Regions from separate parts of the Lactobacillus sp. WILCCON 0058 genome, predicted to be linked through region 1. Evidence: predicted binding sites of a transcription regulator. Region 1 holds the regulator's gene; each other region holds the start of a gene.

Region 1 (6,812 bases):
AACGGCTCGCGTTTTGGCCAAGATGGAAATGAACGGGATCAAGGTCCAGCCTTCCCGCTTAAAGGAACTGGAAAACGACTTTGCTGTCCGTTTAAAGGACCTGGAAGAGAAGATCTACAAGGAAGCCGGGGAAGAATTCAACTTGAATTCACCAAAGCAGCTGGGCGTCATCCTTTTTGAAAAGCTGGGCCTGCCAGTCATCAAGAAGACCAAGACCGGCTACTCCACTTCAGTTGAAGTCTTAAACCAATTGAAAGAACAAAGCCCAGTCGTCAGCGACATCCTGGAATACCGGCAGATCTCCAAGATTCAGTCTACCTACGTCAAGGGCCTCTTAGACGTCATCGATGAGCGTGACGGCCGCATCCACACCCGCTATTTGCAAACTTTGACGGCAACTGGCCGCCTGTCTTCAGTCGATCCTAACTTGCAGAACATCCCAACCAGAACGGAAGAAGGCAAGCAGATCAGAAAGGCCTTTGTCCCATCAAGTCCGGATGGCTATATCTATTCCTGCGACTATTCCCAAATCGAGCTCCGGGTCCTGGCCCATGTTTCAGAAGACCCGAACATGCAGGAAGCCTTCAAGACCGGCTACGACATTCACGCCCACACGGCCATGAAGATCTTCCACTTAAAGAGCGTTGACGAAGTAACGCCGCTCCAAAGACGGCGGGCCAAGGCTGTCAACTTCGGGATCGTCTACGGGATCTCTGACTACGGCCTTTCCAAGAACCTGGACATCTCCCGCAAGCAGGCCAAGGAATTCATCGACGAATACTTTGACCAGTACCCAGGCATCCAGGCCTACATGGACCGGGCCGTTAAAGACGCCAGAGAAAAGGGCTACGCGGAAACTATCATGCACCGCCGCCGCTATCTGCCAGATATCCACGCCAAGAACTTCAATGTCCGCTCTTTCGCGGAAAGAACAGCCATCAACTCCCCAATCCAAGGGTCAGCTGCCGACATCATGAAGATTGCCATGATCAATATGCAAAAGAAGCTGGATGAACTAGGGTTAAAGACCAAGATGGTTGTTCAGGTCCACGACGAATTGATTTTTGACGTGCCAGCTGATGAATTAGAAACGATCCAGAAGATTGTCCCGTTAGTCATGCAGTCAGCCGTTAAGTTGGACGTGCCTTTAGTCGCTGATGCCGGCTGGGGCCATGACTGGTATGAAGCAAAGTAGGAGGTAAAAAATGCCAGAAATGCCTGAGGTTGAAACGGTCCGCCGGACCCTGCGGCCCTTGGTCGTGGGCAAGACGATCGACCATGTCGATATTTGGTATGACAAGGTCATCACCGGCGACCCGGAAGCTTTTAAAAAGGAGTTAAAGGGCAAGACCTTTACTGCTGTTGACCGCTATGCCAAATTCCTGCTCTTCCGTTTAGGCGACTTGACCGTCGTTTCCCATTTGCGGATGGAAGGCAAGTACCACTTAACGACTTGGGATGCACCAGTAGACAAGCATGAGCACATGCAGTTTGCCTTTACTGACGGAAGTGCTCTCCGCTACGCGGATGTTCGCAAATTCGGCCGCCTGCAGCTGGTGGAAACTGGAACTGAATTCCAGATTACGGGCTTGAAGAATTTAGGCCTTGAAGCAAATACGCCAGAATTTACCCTGGACTATTTTGCAAAAGGCTTGAAGAAGAGGAGCCAGGGAATCAAGACCCTGCTCATGGGCCAGACCCTGGTGGCAGGTCTGGGCAACATTTATGTTGATGAAGTTCTCTGGCAAAGCCAGATCAACCCTTTGATCCCTGCCAACGAATTAACTGAGGACCAGGTCAAGCGGCTCTATACAGCCATCAATGAAACCATTGAAGAAGCTACCAAATGCGGAGGCACGACCGTACACAGCTTCTTAAACGCTGACGGAGAAGCCGGCCACTATCAAGAAAGGCTCAAGGTCTACGGCAAGGAAGGACAGCCATGCCCGCGCTGCGGGGAAAACTTCGTCAAGATCAAGATCAGCGGGCGGGGGACCACCTACTGCCTGCATTGTCAAAAGAGGTAGAGCAGCAGATGACTTTTTATCTGGGACTGACCGGCGGGATTGCCACAGGCAAGTCGACCGCCAGCCGGATATTAAAAGATATGGGCTGCCAGGTTATCGACAGCGACGCCATTGCCCACCAGCAGGCCGAAGTTGGCCAGGTCTCCTGGCAAAAGATCTTAGAAGAATTCGGGCCGGACTTTTTTAATAAAGATAAGACTTTAAACCGGAAGAAGCTGGGCCAGTATGTCTTTGCCAATCCTGATGCTTTGAAAAGATTGTCTGAAATTACCCAGGGCGAGGTCTTAAAAGAAGTTCAAAAGCAGATGAAGAACAGTCAGGCTTCTGTCTGCGTCATCGACGTGCCCCTGCTCTTTGAAGCTGGCTGGCAGGACTACTTTGACGCTGTCCTCTTGATCGCGGCGCCGGAAGAAGTAGAACTAGAGCGTTTGATGGCGCGGGACTCTTTAAGCCAAGCAGAAGCTAAAAGGCGGATGAATGCCCAGCTGCCATTGGGGGAAAAACGCCTGTTGGCTAGCTATGTGCTTGAAAATACTGGTACAATAGAAGAACTAAGAGAGAAATTGAGCAATCTGCTGAAAACTATCGCGTGAAAGGAGCTTCAACATGCTTTGTCCAAATTGCCATCAAAATGCCTCCCGGGTTATTGATTCTCGGCCGACTGACGAAGGGCGGACCATCCGCCGGCGGCGGGAATGCGAAAACTGCGGCTACCGCTTTACGACTTTTGAACGGGTGGAACAATCACCCCTTTTGGTGATCAAGAACGACGGCACCAGAGAGGCCTTCAGCCGGGAAAAGATCCTGAACGGGGTGGCGGCTGCCTGCCAGAAGCGGCCGGTAACCAGTGAACAGCTCAACAAGCTGGTCGACAATGTTGAAAACCGGATCCGAGCTAAAGGAGTCAGCGAGATCTACTCCAAGGAAATCGGGGAATTAGTCATGGACCAATTAGCCGACATCGACGACGTTGCCTACATCCGCTTTGCCTCCATCTACCGCCAGTTCACTGACATGTCCAGCTTCATGAAGACCATGGAGGACATGATGGACCGGCACAGCAAGGCCAAGTAGTCCATGTACGAGAATTCCAATCCGCGTCTGCGCTACGTCGTTTTAAATGAGCTGCCAGGCCAATCCGGCCAGGGGCAGGTCTTGATCAAGCTCTACCAGCCCTTGATCGGGGCTTTAGGGGTTGCCCTTTACCAGACTCTGGTCCAGGACTTTGATCCTTACCGGTCCTTGTCTGCTTCAAGTGCCCTGTACAGCTTGCAAGAAGACCTGGACTGCAGCCTCCGCCAGCTCTGGCAGGCCCTGCATAAACTGGAAGCTGTGGGGCTCTTGAAGACCTATGTCAGCCACAATCTCCGCTTGGGGGATATTTTGGCTTTTAAGCTGCATGCCGTGCCGGATGCCAGTGAATTTTTCAACACTTCGCTGTTAGCCAGCCTCTTAAAGGAAAAAGTTGGCGGTGTCCGCTTCAGCCAGCTTTCCCGGGAATTTGCCAAGCAGGCCCAGGTCAAGGAGCGGCAGCTGGACAATCTAGAAGAAGTTTCCGCTTCATTTTTTGAAGTCTTCCGCCTGCCGGAAAATGAGGCCATCAATCCTTCAGAAGATGTCCAAAAGGCAGCTGAGGAAAATGCCAGCCAAAAGACTGAAGATGCCCAGGTCAATTTAAAGCAGATCGACTGGCAGTACTTGAAAGACCGCTTCGCGACTTACCAGATCCCGGAAAGCGAGATCGACCGGCAAAAAGACGAAATCCGGTCCATCATGGAGCTTTACGGCTTAAGCGAGGAAGAGTTTATCAACGAAACCCTGCCGACCCTGCATGGCAGCTACCAGCTGGATGCCGCGGCGATTAGAAAGAGCCTCAACTACAACTACAAGGCTGACCACCGCCGCAAGCAGGTAATCAAGCGCCAGGAAGAAAAGCAGGACCGGCCAAGCGTGGACCAGCAGGACCAGGAGCTTTTAGACCTGGTTACCTCTAAGACGCCGATTAATTTTTTGGATGACATGAAGCTGGAGAAGGGCGGCTTTACCACGGCCAGAGAGCGGCAGATCGTCAACAACCTGGACAGACAGATTCACTTGAACCATGGCTTGATCAATGTTCTGGTCTACACCTGCCTCAACTACCAGCCAGTTTTGACCCAGGATTTGGCCAACAGGATCGCCAACGACTGGCTGCAAAAGGGAATCACGACCCCGGAAGCCGCCATCAAGCATCTGCGCGATGGAAAGAAGCAGGCCCAGGCAGGGCAAAAGAAGAACTACTCAGCGGGCAACCGGCGGCTTGAAAAGGGGACTGACTGGAACAAGAAGCAGTTTGTCCAGCCGGTCAATATTTCAGATGAAGACTTGCGGAAGATGCTGCAGGGGCCGGACAAGAAAGACAAGTAAGGGTGATTAGATGAGAGCAATTGGCGACATGTTGAGTGAAGCGGCTAAGGCCGCGGCAGCCAAGAACGGGCAGGATTTTTCGGCGGAATCATTTGAAAAGATGAAAAAGCAGGTTTTCGCTGACCCTGACGTCCGGGCTTTTCTTACTGCCCACCAGGACCAGCTGACCAAGGAGAGCGTGGACGCCAGCTTTGCCAGCCTCTATGAATACTGCCAGCAAAAAGACGGCCACGACAAAGTGATCAGCGGTTATTTGCCTGAGCTTTTTATGGAGGGACCCCTAATCGGGATCCGCTACCAGGCCAGCCAGGCTAAGCAGCGCCGGGACAAAGAAGAAGCGGCCAAGCGGCGGATTGAGCTGATTGACTTGCCGGAGAAATTGCGCCGGGTCAAGTTAGAAGACTTGGACGTGGCAGTTGAGCGCAAGCAGGCCTTGTTTGAAGTAGGGGCCTTTTTGCAGGCTTACCAGAGCAATCCCCACGCCAAGGGCCTCTATTTAAGCGGAGACTTTGGGGTCGGGAAGACCTACATTTTAGCGGGCCTGGCCAACCGGGTAGCGGAAATGGGGGCCAAGGTGATCTTTTTGCACATGCCGACCTTTATCGCGGGCCTGTCCAGCCACTTTGGCGACAACAGCCTGCAGGCTGAAATCCAGCGCCTGGCTGCTTGCGATGTCTTGATTTTGGACGACATTGGGGCAGAGACCCTCAGTCCCTGGTCAAGAGATGACGTTTTGGGCGTGATTCTTCAGGCCCGGATGGACAATGACCTGCCGACCTTCTTCAGCTCCAACTTTGACATGGATACGCTTGAGAGCCACTTTAGCGCGACCAAGAATGCAGATGACCCGGTCAAGGCGGCCCGGCTGATGCAAAGAGTACGCTATTTGGCTAAAGAAGTGGTTGTTTCTGGGAACAACCGCCGCCTGCAGTAATTTTTTGAAAAAAGTGGCAAAAAAGCCTTGTCTTATTTGGGCAAGGGGGTATAATCGAAAAGTAAATAGAAGACATGATTCCTCCCGCTTCAGAGAGAGGGGCCCCGTTCTGAAAGCCCCCATTTGGGAGGAACCCCACCTTCTATGACCCCAAAAGATAAATGACAAGGTTGGACGCCGTTATCAGTCCAATAAGAGAGGCCGCTTGAGGCCTGAATTTTGGGTGGAACCACGATGATTAATCGTCCCGAGCATGTATTTGTGCTCGGGACTTTTTTGTTTTTGGAGGATTTAAACCAATGAGTTTTGCTTTGACTCTGCCAGATGGCTCAAAGAAAGAATTTGACGCAGCCGTTTCCGTTGCTGACCTTGCTTCCAGCATTTCAACTTCCCTGGCTAAGAACGCCGTTGCCGGCAAGGTTGACGGGGAAATCAAGCCCCTTGACTTCCAACTGGACGCTGACCACGAAGTTGCCATTTTGACCAACAAGGACGCTGAAGGCTTGAGCGTTTTACGGGCAACTGTTGCCTTCGTTTTGGAAGCTCTGGTTAAGGACAAGTACCCGGAAATCAAGCTGGGCCAAGCTGAAATTTCAGAAGACGGCTTCTTCATCGAAACTGACAAGGAAGACCAAATCAAGGTTACTGAATTGCCAGACTTGGAAAAGGCCCTGCAAAAGGCCATCAAGAACGGCGAAGCCATTGAACACGTACAAGTAGCTAAGAGCGAACTGGCTGAAGCCTTCAAGGACGACCCATACAAGAGCGAACTTTTGGCTAAGGAAGGCGACGTGGTTGACGCCTACAAGCTGGGTGACTTCGTTGACTTTGGTTTTAGCGCCCTTTTGCCAAACACTGGCAAGATCAAGAAGTTCAAGCTTTTGTCAGTAGCTGGTGCCTACTGGAAGGGCAAGAGCTCAAACCCAATGCTGCAAAGAATCTTCGGGACTGCCTTCTTCAAGGAAGCTGACCTGGAAGCTGACCTCAAGCGGCGGGCAGAAATCAAGGAAAGAGACCACCGGACTATCGGCCGGGACCTGGACCTCTTCTTCGTTGACCCTAAGGTTGGGGCAGGTCTGCCATACTGGATGCCAAAGGGTGCTACTATCCGCCGGATCATTGAACGCTACATCGTGGACAAGGAAGTCGCAGCCGGCTACCAACACGTTTACACTCCAGTTTTGATGAACCTGGACGCCTACAAGACTTCCGGCCACTGGGCTCACTACCGGGAAGACATGTTCCCGCCAATGGACATGGGTGAAGGCGAAATGCTGGAATTGCGGCCAATGAACTGCCCATCCCATATCCAAATCTACAAGCACCACATCCGCTCATACCGGGAACTGCCAATCCGGATTGCTGAACTGGGTATGATGCACCGGTACGAAAAGTCTGGTGCCTTGTCAGGCCTGCAACGTGTCCGGGAAATGACTCTGAACGAC
Region 2 (6,812 bases), 1.5 Mb from region 1:
GCAAGGAAGCTGAAACTCCAGTTAAGGTTGGCTAATCTAGCCGCTTAGAAATCCCTTTTTTAAAACTTACAGATTTTCTTACAACAATCTACTTAAAAATTACTTACATTACTTTACAAACACATACTTTTAAACTTATCCATTAAAAGCTAAAACGAAAACCCGCGGGGCCTTCTCACCCGCGGGTTTTTGCTTGCTGATTTGTAGAAGAAAAAGTGTTGGATGCTTGCTCTCTAAGTCATCCAACACTTTTTAATTTGCTTGCTTATTTTTTCGGACGTCGGGCAGGCTTGCTCTTAACGTCAGCCACGCCCTCTAAAAGGTTGGCATAGCGAGCCATGACGAACAGGTAGTCTGACAGGCGGTTTAGATACTTGAGGCTGTCGCTCTTGACCTCCCCGCTTTCGTCCGCATACAGCACGCAGACCCGCTCGCTGGTCCGGGCCAGTGCCCGGGCATACTGGAGGTTGGCGCTGGTCTTTGACCCGCCAGGCAGGATGAATTCCTTCATTTCCGGCAATTCTTCCGTCCAGGCATCAATCTGCTCTTCCATGTAAGTCACTTCAGCCAAAGTAATCGTATGGTGCCGCTTGACCACCAGGTCAGCCTGCAATTCATACAGTTCCCGCTCCAGCTTGATCAGCTTTTCTTCCAATCTCTGGCAGGCCGGAGAAAGGTTGGCCACCGTAACCCCCAGCCAGGACTGCAGCTCATCGAGAGCTCCCAGTGTCTGGATCTGCGGGGTGTATTTGGCAACCATCTTGCCGGTAACCTGCTTGGTTTTCCCCTGGTCGCCGACTTTAGTGTAGACTTTGAGCATTTTGCTTCCACCCTGCTTTCTTTTTAAACCGGTCCAGGCCCAAAATCAATGGCAGATAAAGGATAGGATAAAAGGCCAGGTTGCCGGCGGCGTGATACAAGTCAAAGGTCAGGCCGCTGACCCAGTAGGCGATGAAAGCTGCCCAGCCGCCCCAGCCAGCCATGCCCAGGCTGACGAAGAAGCCGTATTCCAGGCCCAGAAAGCCGACCAGGAGCTCCTGCAGCCAGTAGAATTTCCGGCTTTTCAGCGGCAAAAGCCTGGCAAATAATGCCACGGTCAAGGCGCAGGCCGCGTAGGCAAAAATCTGCGGCAAGGTCCAAATTCCAAAGCCCAGGAAGATGTTGGAGATCACCATGACCAAAACGGCCAGGAGAATCCCCGTCCCTGCCCCCAGTTCCAGCGTGGCTAGCATGATAATATCAGTCACTGGCTGGACATTGGGGATATCGATAATTTTAAAGATCCGCAAAACCACGCACATCGCCGTTAGCAGGGCCAGCAGGGTCAGCCTTTGCAGCTGGTAGCGTTCCTTGGTCTGCATCTTAGTATTGCTTCAGAGTGAAGACAACCTTGGACTTGTTCTTGGTCAGCTTGTCCTTGTCAGCCGCTACCTTGGCCATCTTGCCGTTAACTGTGTAAGTCCAGTAGAGCTTCTTCTTTTCGTCGCCCAGCCCCTTGATCTTGGTGATGAAGACGCCGTATGAAGATTTAGTGTAGCTGACCTTCCAGGCCTTTTTCAAAACAGTGAAGACGCTCGTCCCTTTCTTGACCTTGAAGGTCTTCTTGGCTACAGTCTGCTTGTTCTTGGCCTTGGTCGTGTCCTTCAAAGTGTAGGTCACGCTGATTTGCTTGGCCTTAGCCGTCTTGGTGGTCTTAGCTGCTTGCACGCTTTGCCTTTGGACAGGCTGGCTGGCAAAAAGGCCCACGAAGGCTGCCAAGGCAACTACGACTGCTAAAATCTTCTTTTTCATCTTTTGTTTCTCCCGTTTTTTATTTCAGTTTTATTTTTGTCTTTTATTTTTTCTTTATCTGCCTTACTTAACTGGGCAGGCGCCGCCTTCACAGTCAGTCTGGTCGACCAGTTCCAGGTCCTTGACGTCGCTATTCAGCTGGCTGAAGACCTCTTCCACGTCGCCGGTGATTTCCCGGCTGCGCTTTTCATAAGTCTCCTTGTCGATCGGTTCCTTTGGCGCTTGCTGGAGCGATCCGCCAAAGTATGGCAAAAGCGAGGTCGACTTGGTGATGAAGCGGTACTGGCGGAGCAAGGATTCAACCTGGTCTGCTTCAGAATCCTGGAAAGTAATCGTGCAGGAAACCGCGTTGTCCGACCAGTAAGTCTGCAAGAAGGCCTGGGTAGCAAATTGTTCCGCGATTGAAACCGTGCCGGCTGAAGCAAAGTTAGGGTTATCCGCCCCTACCGCCTTGATCGGAAATTCCACGCAGGTCGTGTTTTCCGTGTAGATATCTGCTTCCGTCCGGTAGCCGCAGGCCTTCAAGGCTGGCAAAAGCGGGTCAGAATCCTGGAAACGGATCCGCTGGATCAAGTAAGCACCGTAGTGGAAGTGCATGCCTTCACTGGCCCCGGCCAGCTTAGCCACCGTGCCTGACGGCTTGACCGTGGTGTGCTTGATTGATTCATTGCAGCCCAAAGTCTTGCTGTAGGCCTGATCAGCCTTGACCACTGCCTTGTAAAGGTGATCAACCGCCTTGATGGCCCGCTTGTCGTAGACTGGCACCTTAATGGCTTCATGGGTTTCCGGGTCAAAGTCATCCTTGAAGCCAGTGACCACCCGGTTGCCCAGTCTGGTCAAGAGCCAGTCCTGGATCCCGGACATGGAGATCCCGATCCGGCGGTTCTTTTGAATTATTTCCCGGGAAATTTCCCAGTCATAAGGACTAAAAGTTACCCGCTTGGTGTAGCGGGCCGCCAAGGCAAAGACTTCCTGCAGGTCCCAGCCCTGTTCTTCCGCGATCAGCGGGAAGACTTCAAAGAGGTTGCAAGGTTCCCCGTTGGCCAGGGAGATCTCCCCGCAAGGGTTGGTCCCTTCCACGTCCCCGTCAATTCCGGCCTGGTAGCCATCAATGATCCGGCCATAGTTCTTGGACAAGTCCAGGTTCACGATCCCCGGCTCCCCGTTTTCCCGGATCCCGGCAGCGATTGGCTGGTAGCCGCTGAAGGCTGAGTCAACCGCCACGCTGTTGTTGGATGCCCAGCGGTGGTGCATCAGCTTCTCCTGGTCCTGCTTCATGGAAATGAAGTCCTGGTCGTCGTTTGAGCCCAGGGCCAGTTCGGCTGACCGGCGGACATTGCCAGCCACGACTGCCTTGCCGATCAAGTTGCAGATGTCAGTGGCATCGACAGCCGTAAGACGGCCGCCGGCCTTATTGTTCAAGACTTCGTTGACGTCCAGCAGCATGGAGATCAAAGGCATTGGGCCGGAAGCCGTGCCGCCGAAACCGTGGATCTCTGCCCCGTAAGGACGGATGTCAGACAAGTCCAGGATCAGCTTTTGCTTGCGGTCCGGGTTGGTTTGGGCAAAGTGGAGGTCGATCAAGAGGGCATTAGCCAAAACCCAGCCTTCCCGGGTGTCCGGCAGGCGGTAGTAGATGCTGTCAGAATCTTGGACCAATTCATTTTTGCCAACGGCCCCAACCTTGACGGAAGCATCGTAAGATTCACTGGTCTCGTCGATTACCAGCTGCAGGTCGATGGCAAAATCGACCCGGGGGATCTGGCTGATGTTGGATCTGGCAACTGAGAAGCCAACCCCGCCCCCCTTCATCAGTTCGTCAAAGAGGAAGGAGAAAGGCATGGAGACAGCCTTTTCCTGCTTGCTAAGATAGCTGGGCACAATCTTGCTGTCCCCGTACTTTTGCGGGCGGATAGCCACAAACCAGCAGTTGTTCAAGGAATCCCCGGTCCGTCTTTGGTAGTCGGTCCCGGAAATCCACAAGTTCCGGCCAGATGGCGTCGCACCCAAACCGTAGATCAGCTTGTAGAGCCGTTCAGCTTCTTCAGTCAGGCTCTGCTTCAGTTCCAGACTTGGGGAGTCCTTGAGCCGGGGATCCAGGTTGATGTTTCCTTCAACCACCCGCTTGACGGTTTCATCCCAGTTTTCACTCCGCCCCTTTTCCGGCAGCCAGCGGGCATAGGTCCGCTTGTAGGTTACCCAGCCCAGCTTGCCCCAGTGGGGTTTTACACTCTTTTTCACCCGGTCGACAAATTCAGCCGAGAGCGATATTTCTTCACTCATCTTCTCAGATCCTTTCTGCTTGTCTCATTATTTTCTAAGCACTCCATATGTTAGCAGTCTTCCTGTGAAACACAATATCTAGTATCGTGTAACCAGGCGAACACGAGAAAATGTATGTCGGTTCAATTCAAACCCCGTAAGCCTTCAGCCACCGAAAAAATTTTTTCAAAAAAATTTTTGCAATTTTCGTTCGGCTTTTGCGAATATATACAAAAACACTGCATAAATACCAGACAGGTTTCTGGTACGTTGTGCAGTCTTTTTCATAAAAATTTTCAGTTTTTCGCTAAAATTCAGCTTGGTCCGGATCCAAAACCGGCTGCCCGATCCCTTGCAGGCCATCCAGCTTGGTCATGTCGTCTTCGGTAAGTTCAAAGTCAAAGACTTCGGCGTTGGCCTCGATGTAGTCCGGGTGGACTGACTTTGGCAACGGCAAGAAGCCATGCTGCAGGGACCAGCGGATCAAAACCTGGGCGCTGGACTTGCCATACTTGGCCCCAACTGCCTTGATGGTCTCATTGCCCAAAAGGCCACCCGTCCCCAAAGGACTGTAAGCCTCGCTCAAAAGGCCATATTCCTTGTTAGCGGCCGTTACTTCCGCTTGCAGGTCATTTGGGTTAAGGCAGATCTGGTTGACCACAGGCTTGATTTCTGCCGTCTTCAAGAGGGCTTCCAGGTGGTGGCGGCGGAAGTTGGAAACACCGATCGCCCGGATCTTGCCAGCCTGAACAGCTTCTTCCATGGCCCGCCAGGCTTCCGCGTTGGCTTCTGCCCAGTGGTCCCGGACAGCAACCGGATTTGGCCAGTGGATCAAGTACAGGTCCAGGTAGTCCGTGTCTAGTTTGAGCAGGCTGTCGTCAATAGCGGCCTTGGCTCCTTCATAGCTGTGGGACCCGTTCCAGAGCTTGCTGGTCACGAACAAGTCGCCCCTCTTAACCCCGCTCTTCTTGATGGCCCGGCCCACGCTCGCCTCATTGCCATAAGCCGCGGCCGTGTCGATATGCCGGTAGCCGGCATTCAAGGCTGCTTCAACTGCTTCTTGAGCCACGTCGCCATCTGGCGTCTGCCAGGTCCCGAAACCAATCACGGGAATTTTGACCCCGTTGGCCAATTCGTAAGTATCTTCCAAACCGTGCAAAGTCATTTTTTGCCTCCTGTCAAACATGCTACTTACTTTTTGTAATTTAGTTTATTATAACAAAAATCCTCCCTGACGGGAGGATTTTCTAACATCTTGACTTTACTTTTAAAGTTTTTGTTTTTTTATTCCAAGCTGGCCAGACTGTCCTTCAGCTTCTTGGCAGAAGCTTCCAATTTGGCCTGTTCATCAGCTGGCAAATCCAAAACTGGTACTTCTTCTACCCCATGCTTGCCAACGATTGAAGGGTAGCCGATGTAGGTCCCCAAGGATTCAACGTAGCAGCTGGTTGGGCCGTAGAACTTGGCGTCAGAGAAGACTGCTCTGGCCAAACGAACCGCGCAGGTAGCAACAGCGTAGCAAGTGTAGCCCTTGCCCTTGCCAACCTTGAAAGCATTGTCCTTGCTCAAGCGGTCCATTTCTTCTTTCTCTTCTTCATTGAAGAGGTCCTTGGCTGGCCGGTTGTTGACCCAGACGGTTGACCAGGCCGTAAACTGGCTGGACCCGTGCTCGCCCAGGTTGAAGCCGGACACGTTTCTTGGGTCCTGGCCCAACTTTTCCCCGACGACCCGCTGCATTCTGGAAGTATCCAGGAAGGTCCCGGTCCCAAAGACTTGATTCTTTGGCAGGCCGGTCACCTTTTGCAAGATAGAAGTTACCACGTCGCAAGGATTGGAGATGTTGATGATGACGCCCTTGAAGCCGCTGTCCTTGATCTTCTGGCCAACTTCAACCGCGTTCTTGGTGTTGATCGGGAATTCCGCGAAACGGTCACCAGTCGTGATTGAGGCCGCCACGTCACCAAAAGCGGTGATGATCAAGTCGGTGTCCGCCAATTCCTTCCAGTCGCCCCACTTGACGTTGACGTAGAAGTCATTTCTGCCCAGGGTGTCGCGCAGGTCGCCCCATTCAGCCTGGCACTTGGTCTCATTCTTGTCCAGCAAGACCAATTCGTCTGCTACCCCGTGCGTAAAGAGAATAAAGGCCGCCGTGGCCCCAACGTGTCCCATGCCGATCACTGCTACTTTTCTCATCAAAGATTCCTCCTTGCTTTTTAATATATCGTCAATTATTTTTTCATAATTAACAATAAAACAAGTTTGGCCAAAGTGCAAGCTTTACTTAATTAAAAAAGTTTGAACCTGGTTAAAAATTATGAAAAGAAAGTCACGGCAAAAGAAAAAGGACTTCCATAAAAATGAAAGTCCTTCTGCTTAATCTGTAAAACTGAATTCCAGCGGATCCTGGCCAGCGCTCAAAGATACTGAGCTTGGGCCGTTTCTCTTCAAGCGGCCCAGGGGGTAGAAGCCCTGGCTGTAGTTCTTGTCGCTGGCAAAAATCAGCAGCTTGTCACTGGCTGGATCATAGCCGATCTCGCCCGTAATGGCATGGGTCAATTCCTGCCCCTTAGGGGTTGGCAGGTTAACCTTCTGCGTGCTGACGAGCAAGCCGTCCTTCTTGCTGGCCTTGAAATTCAAGTCAACCTTCTTCTTCTTCCACTGCTTGAGCAGGCTGATCGTGGTTGGTGACTTGGGCAGGATGCCAGTAATCTTGCTCTTCTTGCCGGTCAATTCCACCTTCAAGTTCTTGAAGTGGTGGT
Region 3 (6,812 bases), 1.4 Mb from region 1:
GACCTTCTTCAAGGGCGTCTACCGCTTCCAGCCAGGTCACTGGTTTGAATACAAGGACGGCAAGATGAAGACCCACCAGTACTGGGATGCCGAATACAAGGACAACAACCTTTCCTTTGAAGAAACGGTCAAGAAGATCAACGAAGACTTGAAGGAAACGGTTGACCTTTACCGCAACGCCGACGTTAAGGTCGGGGCCTTCCTCAGCGAAGGGGTTGACTCCAGCTTCCTGACGGCCCTTTTGGACCCGGACGAAGTCTTCTCCATCGGCTTTGACGACAACACCTACGACGAAGCCTCCAAGGCCAAGGCCCTGGCGGACATCAACGGCTGGCACTTCTACGCCGACAAGGTCTACTCAGAAGAAGCCATGCGGGACTTCCCGGAAATGCAGTATCACATGGACGAACCAGACGCCAACCCGTCAATCATTCCTTTGTGGTACCTGTGCAAACTGGCCAGAAAGCACGTGACCGTTGCCCTGTCTGGGGAAGGGGCCGATGAACTTTTTGCCGGCTACGTAAACTACGGGATGCACACCCACAACAATGTCATCAAGGTCTTTACCGACAAGCTGAAGAAGCTGCCAAAGGGCAAGCGGGTCAAGCTGGCTCACAAGATCAAGAAGATGCCGAACTTCCCGGGCAAGGTGCACCTTTACACCAACCTGGCTGAACCAAGTGAATTCTACGTGGGCCAGTCAGTCATCTACGACATGGACTACCCGACCATCTTCACTTCCAAGGATGCTAACGCCGTCTTGCAGCCAAGCTACCGGAACAAATTGACGGTCAACGGCAACTACCAGGAAGACTTCAAGAAGGTCAAGGACCTGGACAATGTCAAGCAGATGCAGTACATTGACCTGCACCACTTCATGCTCAACGACATCGAGCAGAAGGCCGACAAGATTTCCATGGCCCACTCCCTGGAACTCCGGGTGCCTTACCTGGACGTGAAGATTGCCGAACTGGCCAACTCCATTCCAAGCAAGTACCTGGTCAACAAGTACGACACCAAGTATGCCCTGCGCAAGGCCTCAGAACAGGTTCTGCCGGATGAATGGGCCAAGCGGCCGAAGCTGGGCTTCCCGACGCCAATCAAGCAGTGGCTGCAGGAAGAGCGTTTCTACAAGCAGGTCAGAGACCTCTTCAGCGAAGATTTCGTCAATGATATTTTTGAACAAAAGAAGATCCTGGACCTGCTGGACGAGAACTACAATGGGGACGGTTCTCACCGCCGGCAGATCTGGGCAATTTACACCTTCCTGGTTTGGTACAAGCTCTTCTTCGTTGACTACGAGGGAACTGTGCGCAAGTACCAACACGTGCAGCCAGAAGTGGCCAGCCTGATTGCTCAAGGCAAGCTGCTCTAATCCAAAAAGAAGAGAGAGAATTTAATTACTAATGGCTAAATTTACACCAATTTTGCTGGGCAGCGACATCAACGTCTATGGGATGGCGCGGTCTTTTAACGAAGCTTACGGCATCAAGGTCCAGGCTTGGGCGGCAACGCAATTGGCGGCAACCCGCTACTCCAAGATCGTGGACGTTGAAGTGCACCCTGGTTTTTCCGAAGACCCGGGCTTCATGGAAGTCATGCAGGAAAAAATCAAGGAATACCAGAATCATGAAGAGCCAGTCATTCTGATTGCCTGTGGGGACGGCTACGCGGAACTGCTGGCTAAGCACAAGCAAGAGCTGGAAGGGACCTTCGTTGTTCCTTACATCGACTACCAGCTTTTGGAAAAGCTGATCTCCAAGGAAGGCTTCTACGAGGTCTGTGAAGAATACGGCCTGCCTTACCCGAAGACCAAGATCATCAAGCTGGCTGACTACCAGGACGGCTCATACGCCGACGTGCCTTTTGCCTTTCCGGTTGCCTTAAAGCCGGAAGACCCGGTTTCTTGGCTGGACGTCCAGTTTGAAGGCCGGAAGAAGGCTTTTGTCATCAAGGACCTGGATGAATTCAAGGACATCGTGGGCAAGATCTACACCAACGGCTACAAGGAAGACTTGATCCTGCAGGACTTTATCCCGGGCGATGACTCCAACATGCGGGTCTTGAACGCCTACGTGGACAAGCACCACCAGGTCAAGATGATGTGCCTGGGCCACCCACTCTTGGAAGACCCGACTCCGCAGTCAATCGGTAACTACATGGCTATTTTGCCTGCCTATGATGAAAAGCTCTACGAGACCGTCCAGACCTTCCTGGAGAAGATCAACTATGTCGGCATGGCCAACTTCGACATCAAGTACGATGCCCGCGACGGCCAGTACAAGTTCTTTGAAATCAACCTCCGCCAAGGCCGGTCCAGCTTCTACGTGACCTTGAACGGCTACAACCTGGCCAAGTGGTACGTGGAAGACTACGCTGAAGACTCCTTGGCCGGCCAGGAGACCGTCTACGCCAACAAACTGGAAAGCAGCCACATGCTTTGGCTGGGCGTGCCGGAGAAGATCTTCAAGGAATACGCCGTTGACAACGAGGCCAAGCAGGCGGCCTTAAAATTGATCGACGCCGGCCAGGTAGGGACGACCGTCTTCTACGACCAGGACAGCTCCTTTAAGCGCTGGCTTTTGATGAAGTACATGTTCCACAACTACTACAAGCGCTTCAAGACCTACTTCCAGGTCAACAAGGGCCAGTACTTCGACAAATAAGAAATGATGTTACAAGAGTCTGGAGAAAAAGACTCTAACGAATAAAAATATTAGCTGTCCAGCAAGCAAAAAAGGTGAAGCTCGAAATATTACATCGAGTTTCACCTTTTTTATTTATCTAGAGCCTAGTTTTTCCCAGACTCATACCGCGATTGCTCTTTTCATTACCGATTATTCAATTTATCTTCCAACCAGGCCAATTGATTTTCTTGCCGGCTGATCGCGCGAGTTAAAATCAAATAATGTCCATATTGTTGATCAATCTGTTCTTGGCTGCTGAATAATGCTTGCTGACGCTTGCGCAGATGATTAAGACTGTCGCTGACCAATTGAATCTGGTGGTCAAACAGTTTTTCTAGTCTCGGATCATTACAGTCATTGATGAAAAATATCTTTAAGGAAAATAGGTCTTTGGATACCGGCAGCTTATCAACAGGTTCCATCAACCAACTATTAATAACTTCATAACCATTAGCTGTTAAATGATAATGTATCTCTTTATCATTACCTTTCATTGAATAGCTTTCAATCCAATGATCTTGTTCCATGCGTTTTAGCTCTGGATAAACCTGACTATGTGATGATTGCCAGAATTCTCCAATGTCAAAGCGAAACTCATCCATAATCTGCTTTCCAGTACAGTCCTTATTAAGCAGAATCCCCATAATAACATAAGGGAGTATCCTTTTTTGCGGCATTTTGCAGCATCCTTTCCGATCTGATTCTGCAAAATATTATATAACAAGCTATTTAGCCAAGCGATGATAATTTTCATCAAAGAAGCTACCATTGCGGATATCGTCGGTCATACCGGCATAAGGAGCTTCGTTGATAACTTCATCATTATCTTGACCAGCATCGCCCATATAGGTAATTGTTGCAAATTCAGGAACCACCAATTTTGGATAAGTCTCATACTTTTCACGTGATTCATGCATTAAATCAATATGTTCATTTTGGAAGCAGACCGTAATCTCTGGATGTTCTTGTACCCATTTTGGAAAGAAGATCGTACCGTTAAGCTTATGTTCATTAGGAACGAAATCCAAGGCAACATCGGTTCCCGTTGGCTCGGTCCAAGCAACTTTATAAATGCCCTCAGTTAATTGATGAATATGCGCAGGCTGATCCTTAACCCAACGTCCAGCAACCATTCCGCCATGAATTCGATAATCGACCGTGTGATCATTCTTAGCGTACCACTCATATTCCCAGCCATTATCATACGTATAAATGAAATGCGTTCCTAAAAAGTCATCCAATGTTTTGAATTGCTTGTCCATGTGATTTAAATTTGCCATAATTATTTTCCACCTTTCATAAATGTTGTTATCGACATAAAACAGATTATCACTTTATGTCGTTATTGTCAAATATTGTCACTAAAAAAGATTGCCCGCCAGTCTCAAAAAATTTGAGGATGAGGGTACTGTACTAAAAAATAGTCTATACGGACTCACTGCGAAAGTCTCCCGCGGTGAGAGACTTTCGTTTGCTAATCGACTGTGTTGAAATATCTAAGACTCTGCTGGCTCAGTTGGCGAAACATAGAACAGTTGTATTCTGGAATTTCTTGATTTTCTCTAGACGTTTTTTTATCTTTTTGAAATTTTCGAAGGACTTTGGCAAAAGGACAAAAATATTTGTCCGAACAAAATATTCTTTTTTTAAAAATATACGGGCCCAAAGTCCCGTGGCAACTGAATTCTGCTCTGTCATTTAACACAAATGCGTCTTTGTATAGACCACAAGATCTGGTATTTTGTGCTATGCTTATCTCATAAACAAAACAAGATGTGGTGGTTATCCACACTTAATCCACAAGATAGTCTACTGCTTGTGGGTAACTCGCTTAACCGGCCCCAGGGGCTGGATGTAAAAAATGTAAAGTATTTTTGAGAGATAAGAGGTTGATTGTCATGTTAAAGCCAGCAGCAGAAGCCGTGAGCCTGGATTTTGCCAATGCGCCAAAGAAGTTCATCAAGCGCGACGGTGCCCCATTTAAATTTGAGCAGTTCAAGCTGGAAATGGTTCTGGACGAACTTGGCCTGGAAGACAGCGAAATCAAGGCTGCCGTTTTGAGCAAGGTTTACGCCAAGCTGGCCGCCTACACGGTTGACGCCGTTCAAGTTCATGATGCTTTTAAGGCCAGCTTGAACGAGCTGGGCTACTTGAATGAAGCCAAGGAATACGAAGCCAAGCGGCAGGAAGACGAAGCTGACTGGAAGGCAGAAACTGACACCAAGCAGCGCCTGGCCAAGCTGGTCGACAAGGACCCAAGCATCGTCCACGAAAATGCCAACAAGGACTCTGACGTCTTTGCCACCCAGCGTGACCTGACGGCCGGGACTGTGGGCAAGACGGTTGGTCTGACCTTGATGCCCCAGCACATCGCCAAGGCCCACCTGCGCGGGGACATTCACTGGCACGACCTGGACTACACGCCCCTTTCACCAATGTCCAACTGCTGTTTAATCGACTTTGACTACATGCTCAACCACGGCTTCAAGATCGGCAATGCCTTCGTGGAAGTGCCGAACTCCATCCGGGTGGCCACCAGCCAGGTAGCCCAGATCATCACCAGCGTTGCTTCCAGCCAATACGGCGGCTGCTCCTTTGACCGCTGCGACGAAGTTCTGGCGCCTTTTGCTGAAAAGAACTACGAAAAGCACCTGGAAGAAGGGCGCGAATTCATCGACGACGAAGACAAGGTGCAGGCTTTTGCCAAGAAGCGGACCCAAAAGGACATCTACGACGCGATGCAGAGCCTGGAATACGAGATCAACACCATGTTCTCCAGCCAGGGGCAGACGCCTTTTACCACCTTGGGCTTCGGTCTGGGGACCAACTGGATTGAAAAGGAAATCCAAAAGGACATCCTGAAGGTCCGCATCGAAGGCCTGGGCCGGGAACACCGGACGGCCATCTTCCCGAAGCTGGTCTTCACTTTGAAGAAGGGGCTGAACCTGCACCCAGGCGACCCGAACTACGACGTTAAGGAATTGGCCCTGGAATGTGCTACCAAGCGGATGTACCCAGACGTTTTGAGCTATGACAAGATCATCGACATCACCGGCTCCTTCAAGGCCCCAATGGGCTGCCGGTCCTTCCTGCAGGGCTGGAAGGATGAAAATGGCCAGGAAGTCAACTCCGGGCGGATGAACCTGGGCGTGGTTACCTTGAACCTGCCAAGAATCGCCATGGAAAGCCAGGGCGACATGGACCGCTTCTGGGAAATCTTCAATGACCGCCTGGAACTGGGCCGGCAAGCCTGCGAATACAAGGCCAAGAAGGTCACTGAAGCTAAGCCCGTCAACGCTCCGACCCTGTACGAATACGGTGCATTTGGCAAAGGTGTTGGCGATGACGGTGACGTCAACGACTTCTTCAAGAACGGCCGGGCCACGGTTTCCCTGGGCTACATCGGCCTTTACGAAGTCGGCACGGTCTTCTACGGGCCAAACTGGGAAAAGAACCCGGAAGCCAAGGCCTTCACTTTGGAAGTGGTCAAAAAGATGCATGATGCCTGCGCCAAGTGGGAAAAGGAAGACCCGAACCACTACCACTACAGCGTCTACTCCACCCCAAGCGAAAGTCTGACTGACCGCTTCTGCCGCCTGGACACGAAAAAGTTCGGCAAGGTCAAGGACATCACGGACAAGGAATACTACACCAACTCCTTCCACTACGACGTCCGCAAGCACCCGACCCCATTTGAAAAGCTGGACTTTGAAAAGGACTACCCATACTACGCTGCTGGCGGCTTCATCCACTACTGCGAATACCCGAACTTGAAGCAAAACCCGGCCGCCTTGGAAGCTGTCTGGGACTGGGCTTACGACAGAGTCGGCTACCTGGGTACCAACACGCCAATCGACAAGTGCTACGAATGCGGCTTTGCCGGCGAGTTCAAGTCAACCGCCAAGGGCTTTGAATGCCCGCAATGCGGCAACCACAACCCGGAAACCTGTGACTGCGTCAAGCGGACCTGCGGCTACCTGGGCAACCCATTGAAGCGGCCAATGGTCCACGGCCGGCACGAAGAAATCGCCCACCGGGCCAAGCACATGAGCTTGGGCATGGTCAGCGAGGAAGCCAGCCTGGAAAAGCAGAAGAACAGCCAATACTAAACGAAAAGAATTATAC

The links. Region 1 encodes NrdR, which represses ribonucleotide reductase genes. Its sites were predicted from a motif close to ACACNATATATNGTGT; they were not measured.
Region 2: a site for NrdR is predicted at 4,144-4,159, ahead of nrdJ (ribonucleoside-triphosphate reductase, adenosylcobalamin-dependent). Genes of this name have one in related genera too.
Region 3: a site for NrdR is predicted at 4,454-4,469, ahead of nrdD (anaerobic ribonucleoside-triphosphate reductase). Genes of this name have one in related genera too.

Annotation. Positions count from the first base shown of each region.
Region 1 covers NZ_JBUBHM010000001.1:1,615,918-1,622,729, reverse strand. Annotated here, with positions in the region: gene polA (DNA polymerase I) at 1-1,195, shown strand, start outside; gene mutM (DNA-formamidopyrimidine glycosylase) at 1,206-2,027, shown strand; gene coaE (dephospho-CoA kinase) at 2,036-2,620, shown strand; gene nrdR (transcriptional regulator NrdR) at 2,634-3,101, shown strand; gene ACYVUU_RS07470 (DnaD domain protein) at 3,105-4,433, shown strand; gene dnaI (primosomal protein DnaI) at 4,444-5,367, shown strand; gene thrS (threonine--tRNA ligase) at 5,667-6,812, shown strand, end outside.
Region 2 covers NZ_JBUBHM010000001.1:87,403-94,214, reverse strand. Annotated here, with positions in the region: gene ACYVUU_RS00475 (D-2-hydroxyacid dehydrogenase) at 1-35, shown strand, start outside; gene ACYVUU_RS00470 (cob(I)yrinic acid a,c-diamide adenosyltransferase) at 266-820, opposite strand; gene ACYVUU_RS00465 (ECF transporter S component) at 801-1,361, opposite strand; gene ACYVUU_RS00460 (DUF4430 domain-containing protein) at 1,363-1,791, opposite strand; gene nrdJ (ribonucleoside-triphosphate reductase, adenosylcobalamin-dependent) at 1,855-4,074, opposite strand; gene ACYVUU_RS00450 (aldo/keto reductase) at 4,361-5,218, opposite strand; gene ACYVUU_RS00445 (L-lactate dehydrogenase) at 5,338-6,246, opposite strand; gene ACYVUU_RS00440 (hypothetical protein) at 6,427-6,812, opposite strand, start outside.
Region 3 covers NZ_JBUBHM010000001.1:243,671-250,482, forward strand. Annotated here, with positions in the region: gene asnB (asparagine synthase (glutamine-hydrolyzing)) at 1-1,375, shown strand, start outside; gene ACYVUU_RS01185 (carboxylate--amine ligase) at 1,407-2,666, shown strand; gene ACYVUU_RS01190 (PadR family transcriptional regulator) at 2,831-3,364, opposite strand; gene ACYVUU_RS01195 (phenolic acid decarboxylase) at 3,413-3,949, opposite strand; gene nrdD (anaerobic ribonucleoside-triphosphate reductase) at 4,586-6,796, shown strand.